DNA from 3 places in the Priestia sp. FSL W8-0524 genome. Region 2 is predicted to be linked to each of the others. Evidence: a T-box and tRNA genes for the amino acid it is inferred to sense, from the RefSeq annotation. Region 2 holds a T-box; the other regions hold tRNA genes.

Evidence for each region. The T-box of region 2 lies ahead of argS (arginine--tRNA ligase). A T-box ahead of a tRNA ligase gene usually reads a tRNA of that ligase, here a tRNA-Arg.
Region 1: it encodes a tRNA-Arg, which carries the amino acid that the T-box ahead of argS (arginine--tRNA ligase) is inferred to sense. The anticodon was not compared.
Region 3: it encodes a tRNA-Arg, which carries the amino acid that the T-box ahead of argS (arginine--tRNA ligase) is inferred to sense. The anticodon was not compared.

What each region holds. Positions count from the first base shown of each region.
Region 1 covers NZ_JBBOUG010000001.1:4,352,376-4,355,935, reverse strand. The annotation lists gene rph (ribonuclease PH) at 1-236, shown strand, start outside; gene NST66_RS22775 (XTP/dITP diphosphatase) at 246-839, shown strand; gene NST66_RS22770 (metallophosphoesterase) at 855-1,367, shown strand; tRNA gene NST66_RS22765 (tRNA-Arg) at 1,493-1,566, shown strand; T-box leader at 1,896-2,149, shown strand; gene ilvB (acetolactate synthase large subunit) at 2,218-3,560, shown strand, end outside.
Region 2 covers NZ_JBBOUG010000001.1:3,282,199-3,285,758, forward strand. The annotation lists gene argS (arginine--tRNA ligase) at 1-1,140, opposite strand, end outside; T-box leader at 1,192-1,407, opposite strand; gene NST66_RS17185 (hypothetical protein) at 1,834-2,250, shown strand; gene NST66_RS17190 (hypothetical protein) at 2,594-2,878, opposite strand; gene NST66_RS17195 (DUF2087 domain-containing protein) at 3,076-3,560, shown strand, end outside.
Region 3 covers NZ_JBBOUG010000001.1:4,689,759-4,693,318, reverse strand. The annotation lists gene whiA (DNA-binding protein WhiA) at 1-611, shown strand, start outside; gene NST66_RS24590 (HPr family phosphocarrier protein) at 640-894, shown strand; gene clpP (ATP-dependent Clp endopeptidase proteolytic subunit ClpP) at 929-1,516, opposite strand; tRNA gene NST66_RS24580 (tRNA-Arg) at 1,737-1,808, shown strand; gene NST66_RS24575 (hypothetical protein) at 2,010-2,684, shown strand; gene rpoN (RNA polymerase factor sigma-54) at 2,971-3,560, shown strand, end outside.

The DNA of each region.
Region 1 (3,560 bases), 1.1 Mb from region 2:
CGATTTTAGATTTAAATTATGAAGAAGATTCGACAGCGGAAGTTGACATGAATATTGTGATGACAGGAAGCGGACAGTTTGTAGAATTACAGGGAACGGGAGAGGAATCGACGTTTTCGAGAGAACAGTTAAACCATCTTCTGGATTTAGGGGAAAAGGGTGTTTATCAATTGATTGAACAGCAAAAGGAAGTTCTTGATCATCTGGCTGCTTACATTCCGGTTAAAGAAAGGTAAGGGATTAACGTGCGTGAAATCATTATTGCAACTAAAAATGCAGGCAAAGTAAAGGATTTTGAAACACTATTCTCACCGAAGGGATTTAAAGTAACATCGCTTCTTGATTTTCCTGAAATTGAGGACGTGGAAGAAACGGGCGTTACATTTGCAGAGAACGCCACGCTAAAGGCAGAAACCATTTCATCAGCATTAAATAAGCCGGTTATTGCCGATGATTCTGGGCTTGCTATTGATGCCTTAAATGGAGAGCCAGGCGTTTATTCCGCGCGTTATGCTGGTGAAAATAAAGATGATAATGCTAATATAGAGAAGGTACTTCAAAAATTACATGACGTGCCGTTTGAAAAACGCACGGCACGTTTTCATTGTACGCTTGCTATTGCAGTGCCTGGAAAGAGAACAGAGCTTGTAGAAGGCACGTGTGAAGGGCGCATCTTGGAAGAAAAAAGAGGCGAGAACGGCTTTGGATACGATCCTATTTTCTTTGTAGAAAAATGGAACTGCTCCATGGCAGAATTGTCTAAAGAACAAAAAAATCAAATTAGTCACCGAGCAAATGCGTTAGAAAAACTAGCACCGCTAATTGATGCGCAATTTTAGAAGGAGTGATGACGTGTGAAACTATTAATTGTAAGCGATAGCCACGGGTTACAAGAAGAACTGCTCACTATCAGAGAAAGACATGCTGATGTAGATAAGATGATTCATTGTGGTGACTCTGAGCTGCCACAAGACAGCAAAGAAATGTCTTCGTTTTTAGGCGTTCGAGGAAATTGTGATTATGATGCATCTTACGTCAATGATCGAGTAGAGTCACTTGGAGAAGCCACGTGTCTGGTTACACACGGTCACTTATATAATGTTAAAATGTCTATGATGAATCTGCATTACAAAGCGAGAGAAGTGGGGGCAAACGTTGTTTGTTTTGGGCATTCTCACATAGCGGGAGCTGAGCTCATGGACGGAGTTTTATTTATCAATCCAGGAAGTATGTTACTTCCTCGTATGAGAAAAGAACGTACGTATGCTATACTAGTAATGGATGGTACAGAAGCTACCGTGCAGTTTTACGATATAAGCGGTAAACATATTCCTAGCATGCAGTTAACCTGTACACTTTCAGCATAATATAGCCAAATATAGGGAGAAGAGAAGGTTTTTTACCTCTCTTCTCATAAAATTTCAAAAAAACGTTGACTTTTAAATTATATTTGAATATAATAAGTATTGTCTTTGATACAGTTTAACATTATGTCCCAGTAGCTCAGCAGGATAGAGCAACGGCCTTCTAAGCCGTCGGTCGGGAGTTCGAATCTCTCCTGGGACGTCTAGAAAAAAATCCCGGCTTTTACTTTTTAGTAAAAGCCGGGATTTTTTTATTTATCTTAAAAGTGAATGTTTGTTCATTCAGTGTGTACAAATGAACGTTTCAGAAAAACTTTTTGAGTGGCTATAAACCCTTATTGCATCAATAATGAAAACGCATTCAAATATTCTGTTTAGTCTAAATTGTCTAAAAAAAACTTGAAAAGTGGTTGACTATGCATAGAAATGGGCGTAAGATAGTCCTCAAATATAAGTTTTCTAAAAATTTTAATTAATTGTAATTAATTTAAAATATGATGTGTAAAGCATTGTTCAAAAAGCATATAGCGTTTTAAAACGTTGAAGAGGATAAGTAGTTTTGATGTTTAGGTATCAACAGAGAGTCGGGTTGCTGGAAGCCGGCGTTACCAAGTCAAAATGAACTCACCTCAGAGTGTCACCCTGAAATTCAGTAAGGGCGACCGAGTGTACTTCCAAAGCACTCGTTATCAAAAAGAATGTACAGTATACATTCATAAGGTAATCATTACGATTACAAACGAGGGTGGTACCGCGTAAAGTACAAAAGACTTTTCGCCCCTTGACCTATATCATTTGATAGGGTCTATTTAGGGGTGAGAAGTCTTTTTTCTTTTATCTAGAAAACGAAAGGATGAGAAAAGTGGGAGCCAATATGCAAACGAAAGAACCTGTAAGCGCTGGGGCACAAATGAATGGAGCTGACATGTTGATTGAATCTCTAAGAAGAGAAAACGTTGACGTCATCTTCGGTTACCCAGGGGGAGCCGTTTTACCGATTTACGATAAGCTATACGGTTCAGGAATGTTTCACGTACTTGCTCGTCACGAACAAGGTGGAATTCACGCAGCAGAAGGGTACGCAAGAATTTCAGGTAAACCCGGTGTAGTTATCGCAACAAGTGGTCCTGGTGCAACAAATATCGTAACAGGTTTGGCAGATGCGATGATTGACTCACTTCCTTTAGTTGTTTTTACTGGTCAAGTAGCTTCAAGTGTAATTGGTTCTGACGCGTTCCAAGAAGCAGATGTATTAGGAATCACAATGCCAATTACAAAACATAGCTATCAAGTACGCAATATCAGCGACATGCCGAGAATCATCAAAGAGGCATTTCATATTGCGACAACAGGAAGACCTGGTCCAGTCTTAATCGACATTCCAAAAGATATGGCACAGGGTGATGGAACATTTAATTACGAAGGAGAAATTGATTTACCTGGCTATCAGCCAACTTATTTTCCAAATCAGCTGCAGGTTAAAAAGTTAACAGACGCAGTAGCAGCTGCAAAGAAACCTGTTATTCTAGCAGGTGCGGGAGTATTATTGAGTAAAGGTTCAGAAGAATTAAAAAATTATGCTGAGCGTCAAAATATTCCGGTTATTAATACGCTTTTAGGGTTAGGTTGCTTTCCTGCAGATCATCCGCTTCATTTAGGAATGGCTGGCATGCACGGAACGTACACAGCAAACATGGCAATTTATGAGAGTGATCTTCTCATTAGTATCGGGGCGCGCTTTGATGACCGAGTAACAGGTAACTTAAAGCATTTTGCACCAAATGCAAAAATTGCTCACATTGACATCGACCCAGCGGAAATTGGAAAGAATGTTCCAACCAAGATTCCAATTGTTGGAGATGCAAAAGAAGTATTAAAGCAATTGCTTCTGCAAGAAGGAGAAGTTGGAGATTATACGAAATGGCATGAGAAATTAGCGGCGTGGAAACAAGAATATCCATTATGGTATCAGAACTCAGCGGACGTGTTGAAACCACAAAAAGTAGTTGAGTTGCTTCACAAATATACAAATGGAGATGCCGTTGTTACAACGGACGTTGGGCAACATCAGATGTGGGTAGCTCAATACTACACATTTAATAATCCAGATCGATGGGTAACTTCAGGTGGCCTTGGCACCATGGGCTTTGGATTACCTTCTGCAATCGGCGCTCAGCTGGCAAATAAAGATAAAAC
Region 2 (3,560 bases):
AACTACCTTACCTTTACGAGTAGACATCTTTTTGCCTTCTTTTAAAATAAAGCCAAAAGGAACATGAATTAATTCTTTTGCCCAGTTGTACCCCATTTTTTCTAAGACTAAGAATACTTGTTTAAAATGAAGGCTTTGCTCGTGCCCTACTACGTATAAAGCTTTCGTAAACTGATAGGTCTCTTGTCTATATAATGCTGCTGTTAGATCTCTTGTTGCATATAATGTAGCACCATCTGACTTTTTAATTAGACATGGAGGTAAAGAATCGTTTTCTAGATTCACTACCTGAGCTCCTTCTGAATTAGACAACAGGTTATTATTATTTAATAGCTCAATTGTTTTGTTCATTTTATTATTGTAGAAAGCTTCTCCGTGATACGAATCGAAATGAACACCTAAAAGCTGGTAAATACGAGAAAATTCTTTAAGTGATTCTTCTCTAAACCATTGCCAAAGCATTATTGCTTCTTTATCGCCGTCTTCTAGTTTTTTGAACCACTTTCTTGCTTGGTTCTCTAGCTCCGGTTTCAACTCAGCTTCTTCATGAAATTTCACGTACAAGCTTAATAGCTCATGAATTGGATTTTTCTTTATATCGCTTTCCTTTCCCCATAATGTATAAGCAACAATTAACTTTCCAAATTGTGTTCCCCAATCTCCCAGGTGATTTATACGCACAGTCTTGTAACCACATTTTTCAGCTATGTTGGCTAATGAGTTTCCTATAACTGTTGATCGTAAATGGCCCATTGAAAATGGTTTAGCTATATTTGGAGAGGAGAAATCAATAGTAATAGTCCCTTCCTTTTTTACTCTAGGTGTTCCATAGAGACTTTTCTGTTGTAAGATAGTGTTTATAACCTTTTTTCCAACTGTCTCCTTATTAAAGAATCCATTTACATAGGGCCCTTCAGCTACAATCTTAGCAAACAAGGGATGTTTTAATTGTTCAGCCAAATTTATGGCGATAGCTTGAGGTGATTTCTTAAGTAGTTTAGCTAATGTGAAACAAGGAAAAGCAATATCTCCTTGGGTACTATGCTTAGGCTTTTCAATTAACTTCATAATACTTTTAACTGTCAGTTTATTCTCTAATATTTTGCTTATTTCTTCAGCGTATATTTTATCAAATTCCATGTTATCACCTAATCCCTTTTATTTTTAGAGAACAAAAAAATCTCGTCTCTTATCAGAGACGAGATTTACCCGCGGTACCACTCTTATTGTTCAAATTGAACCTTCTTACCAAGAACATAACGGATTTTGATCCGGCTCACCCTACTCTGCAAGATTTCAGGTTGCATCTCAGAAGTGCGCTTCACCTTAACTAGACTGTTAGGCTTGCACCATCCCTAACTCGCTTTAAGACTTCATTAAGATTACTCTCTTCTTCATAGATTTTCAATATTTTAACAATCTTATAATAGGTCGAGCTTAAAGTCAATATGATCTATAAGAATTAACATTTTTTAGTTACCATAATGTACCTTCTAGGAATAAAAGTATTTTAATGTTTATCTATAAGTGTTTTAATAGAAAAATAAATATTTCAAAACAAGAAAGTGAGAACAAATGAACTTTATTTTTAATTTTATAGTTGAATTTATTGAAACAATAATTATAATGTGGCTTGTTTCGTTTGCATTAGAAAAACTGAATGTCTATCGGCTAGAGAAGAAAACTAAATGGATATTCATACTTACCCTTTCACTCATATTAGGTATTATCTTTGCATTAATTGACCTATTATTAAATTTACATCGTATACCAATTTAATGATTCTCTGATGAAAAATTCTATATAATAAAGATTACTCAAGGAGAGGATTGAATGGATAAAGAGCTAGAAGAAAAAGTAGTAAGATCCTTCTTTACTAAGAGAATCCAAGATAGAGTGATATTCGAACTTTTCTCTGAAAAGAAAAGAGAAGACGCATTACATCGTCTTAATCATAATTACACAAAAACATTGAGAGAAGAATATATGATTGAGATTCCTAAACTAAATTCTTGTGCCAATGAAATAGCCAAATTATTAAAGCAGCACGGGGCAGGAAAAGAGTGTTATTCAATTTCATGGAACAAGAAAATAGACGGAGAAGAATTACCTTTACTTACAGCTCTTAAAGATGCAGTAGGTTATGGTTTTCCTTCTATTGTGGTTTGTATTCCAAATAAACTAGCATATTTTGAAGCAGAACAAGGATATGGACCTCCACCAAGATATATTTTAAAAAGAGAAACATAAGATGTATACTCCATAAATTTTCAGTTTAAATAATCAAAATTATCGTTACAAGAAAAGCCTTATGATTAAAGTATATTTTAATCATAAGGCTTTTCTTCAGGCTTCATTTTAGTAAAATCATATAAAAATACAGTGAAATATGTTGCAATATATATAATTACGATAACCCAAATTTTAAAAGGGTCGATTATAAAGTTAAAAAGATGAGTTTGAGTAATAAGAAAGTGTATCAACAGAGGAATAAACATACACAACCATATAAAGTTCCTGTCTTTAACAATATTAAAAATAAAAATTATTGAAACGAGAATTGTACAAACTAAATAAACCAAGCACATCCCTCCTAACGACCAAATGTTAGGCCAATAATAGCTACAACTAACATAATAATTAGCATTAATACAGTAACTTTAACCAGGAATAAAGCCCACTGCTTGTTTTTCATGGCGAAGTAAAAAACAACAACATAAAACAATACAGAGATTGTCCCTCTTGTAATAAATTTCGTTCCTAATCCGTAATCTGTGAAGAAAAAGTACAAACTTAGCAATAAAGAAAGAATAAAAACGGACAAGTATGAGTTATGAATTAACTTTTTTCTTTTTTGTTCATGTTCAAATAAATACATATGAATACCTCAACATTGGATTTTATACCATTTTATCAATAATATAACTTCTAATCACTATGTATATCATCTTCATTTCTAGTCAACATAATCCATATTATAGGGAATTATCAATCTGGTACTTTTTGACACAGACCTCCAATTCGATTATTATCTAATTAGATAATAATCGAATTGGAGGAGGAAGGTATTAAATTATGCAACTAGATAAATTAGTCAATTACCATAAGGCAGTTGGAGACCCCACAAGAATTAGAATTATTTCCTTATTAAAAAAAGGCCCTCTTCATGGGCAAGCAATCGCTTATAAACTTGGGTTACAACCGCCAACCATTACTCACCATATCTCAAAATTGAGAGATGTAGGGTTAGTTTATCAAAGAAGACAAGGGAACATTATTTATTTTTATCTCGATAGTGAAAGGCTAGAATATAATTCAAAAGCTATCTTAAATATTGGGGAGGAGTCTATGGAGAACCAAGATAGTAAAATCAATAATCAAGATAAGTTATCTATTGTTAAAAATTTTATAAATAGCGACGGGACATTGAAACAAATTCCGAGTCAAAGAAAGAAAAAGAACGTTATATTAGCGTATTTAATACGTGATTTACATCAAGGAAAAACGTATAAAGAAAGGGATCTTAATAAATATATAAAAAACTATCATGAAGATTATGC
Region 3 (3,560 bases), 1.4 Mb from region 2:
GTATTTCACCAGAGCTAGTACAAAAGAAATGCTGTAAGCGATCCTACTTAAGAGGCGCATTTTTAGCCGGTGGCTCTATTAATAACCCGGAGACATCATCGTACCATCTTGAAATCTTCTCATTGTATGAAGAGCACAACGAAGCTTTATGCAATTTAATGAACGAATTTCAATTGAATAGTAAAACATTAGAACGGAAAAAAGGCTATATTAACTATTTGAAAGAAGCTGAAAAAATTACGGAGTTTCTAAATATCATTGGAGCCCATAACGCTCTTTTACGGTTTGAGGATGTAAGAATTGTCCGAGATATGCGAAATTCCGTTAATCGCTTAGTTAATTGTGAAACAGCTAACTTAAACAAAACAATCGGAGCGGCCATTCGTCAAGTGGAAAACATTCGTTATATTGATGAAACAGCTGGATTAGATATCTTACCAGAAAAGCTGAGAGAAATTGCTCGTTTGCGTGTGGAATATCAAGACGTTACGTTAAAGGAGCTTGGTGAGATGGTATCTGGAGGTCAAATTAGCAAATCAGGCATTAACCATCGATTGCGTAAAATTGACCAAATAGCAGACAAGCTTCGCGCCGGTCAGCCAGTCACATAAGGGGAATTGCAAGGGGGAGGATTTTATCATGGAAAAACAAGTAGAAGTAAAATTAAAAACGGGATTACAAGCTCGTGTTGCGGCACTATTCGTGCAAGAAGCAACTCGTTTTACATCTGATGTGTACTTGAAGAAAGATGAGAAAGTAGTCAACGCTAAAAGTATCATGGGGTTAATGAGCTTAGCGATTAATAACGGTTCTCTTATTACGCTCATTGTTGAAGGGGTAGATGAAAAAGAAGCAATGGATGCGTTAGTCGCTTACGTAGAGAACGATGCATAAAAAAGCCTTTCCCAAAGTGGGAAAGGCTTTTTTCTTATTTAGGGTCGTTTTCTAATACTTTGTCAATTAGACCGTATTCTAAAGCGCGTTCAGCAGTCATGAAATTATCACGATCTGTATCACGTTGTAGCACTTCTAACGGTTGACCTGTACGCTCAGCTAAAATTGAATTTAGTTTTTCACGTAAGAATAGAATACGTTTTGCCGCAATTTCGATTTCAGTAGCTTGTCCTTGAGCACCACCAAGAGGTTGATGAATCATTACTTCGCTGTTTGGAAGAGCAAAACGTTTGCCCTTTTCACCAGCAGCCAGTAAGAAAGCACCCATTGATGCAGCCATACCGATACAAATTGTAGAAACTTTTGGCTTAATGAATTGCATCGTATCATAGATAGCCATTCCAGCTGTAATAGAGCCACCTGGGCTGTTGATATAAAGTGAGATATCTTTTTCTGGGTCTTCAGCAGCTAAGAATAGAAGCTGAGAAACGATCGAGTTAGCTACATTATCATCAATAGCACTACCTAAAATAATAATGCGGTCTTTTAATAAACGTGAATAAATGTCATAAGCACGTTCACCACGGTTTGTTTGTTCAATAACTGTAGGAATTAAGTTCATATTAAATTCCTCCTTAACAAGAATAATTTGTTATGTACCTATAATACACGTATGGTCAATAAAGGTCAAACAAAAGAACCTCTACTACACATATTCGCTTAAAAGACTATGTATTCCTCTTTAACATTATTAAAATTTTTCCCCCTTCTAAAAAAAATAAACGTAGTATTCTATTGAAAAGAGAAGTTTTCTCTCCTATAATGGAAGTTGTGACAAATATGCCCTCGTAGTGTAGTGGATAGCACAAGAGATTCCGGTTCTCTTAGGGTGGGTTCGAATCCTGTCGAGGGCGTCTTAAAACGTTGCGGATTACGCAACGTTTTTTATTTTGAGTAAAAAGGCTCATCTTCTCAAAAAATAATATTTATTTTCCTTCTATAACCCTTTATACGCGTAAGGAAGCAAGAAATTAATTCCATTGTACCGGTTGCGGAATTTGTCAGAATACTATAAAACAGTATATAAGGAAAAGAAACACGGAGGAGGAATAAATATGAAATACATGAACAAACTTTTCATTGTCAGTGCATCGGTAGCCCTATTACTATCTGCATGCGGGACGAACGAAGATTCTGCTCAGCCGAAGTCTAATGATCAAGCAGAAAATGTTCAGCAGGATACAGCTTCTAAATCTGATCAAACATCAGGCGCTGCAAAAGAAGAGTCGAAAAAAGATGCGGATTCTGCTGAGGTCTCAGCCGAACCTTCAGGAAGTCAATCATCGACTAGCGAAACGGCGGAAGGTGGACAGTCAAGGTCTTCTTCAGAAACAAAACTAACAAAAAGCCCAGAACAAGATTATTCTATTCAAGTAATGGACGGCTATAAACTAACGGGTGAAGAACCTGGAAAAGATGCGTTAGTGTTAACTTCAGATGATTCTCAATTTATGCGTATTGAAATGCTTTCATCAGAAGCATCGCTGGATGACGCTGCTCAATCTGTTAAACAAACGGCAACAGCAGTTAATAAAAATGCAGCAGAGAAAAAGAATCTTGAAGAGAATGGAATCTTCAAAGATTCTGTTTGGTATGAAGCCACATCTGGCGATCATACGGTAAACGCCGTGTTGGTTAAAGGAAAGAAACCAATGAAGCTAACCATTTTTACGAAAAATGACGCAGAAAACTTAGACAAGTTTATGCAAATGGCACAAACTATTCAATAAGCAATTCTTCTATATATTATACAAATGCAGAAAATTCGACATGACGAAGAAAACGTCATGTCGAATTAGTACTCGGATCATGTAGTAGGCGCGAATTATAATGAAAAGTTATAAAGGTGTATAGCTCTATTACTTTTTTGATGGTTAGTAACTAAAAATAGGATGAAATGCTTCGTTAACAAAGGTTGACGGAGATTTTTTGATGAAAAAATTACATATAAAAAATAGTTACATGCTCTTTGAAAGCGTTTTTATAGTAAAATAGATGAAGGGGAGGGGAGAAATAATGGAGATTGGATTATTTCAGCAGCAGTCGTTAAAACTGACGATGTCAAAAGAATTATCACAAGCTATTTCTCTTTTACAATATTCATCGATGGATATTGTAGCGTTTTTACATGAGCAGGCGCTTCAAAATCCGCTTATAGATTTTTCAGAGCTGCCCGTCAATACATCTCACAATCAAAAAAATCATGCAACTTCTGATTCAACAGATTATATGAGCAGTATACCAGCTCCTAAAGAAACGCTGTACGAACATTTAATGAATCAATCCGCATTATTAAAATTAGATGAATGTGAGCAGGCAGCCGTTGAGTTTGTTATTCATAGTCTGGATGATGCTGGCTATTTGCACGATGAGTTAATCATACTTGCTAACCAGCTTGGCCAAGATCAAGAGCAGGTTGAAAAGGCTCTTCAACTTGTGCAGCAGATGGACCCGGCAGGAGTAGGGGCGAGAAGTTTGCAGGAGTGCTTAATGCTCCAATTAAAAAGAAGTAATCAATGGACAGAAAAAATAGAGCAAATTTTGACACATCACTTTGAGGAATTTGCTTATAAAAAATGGATGAAAATCTCAAAGTTATGTCAAAT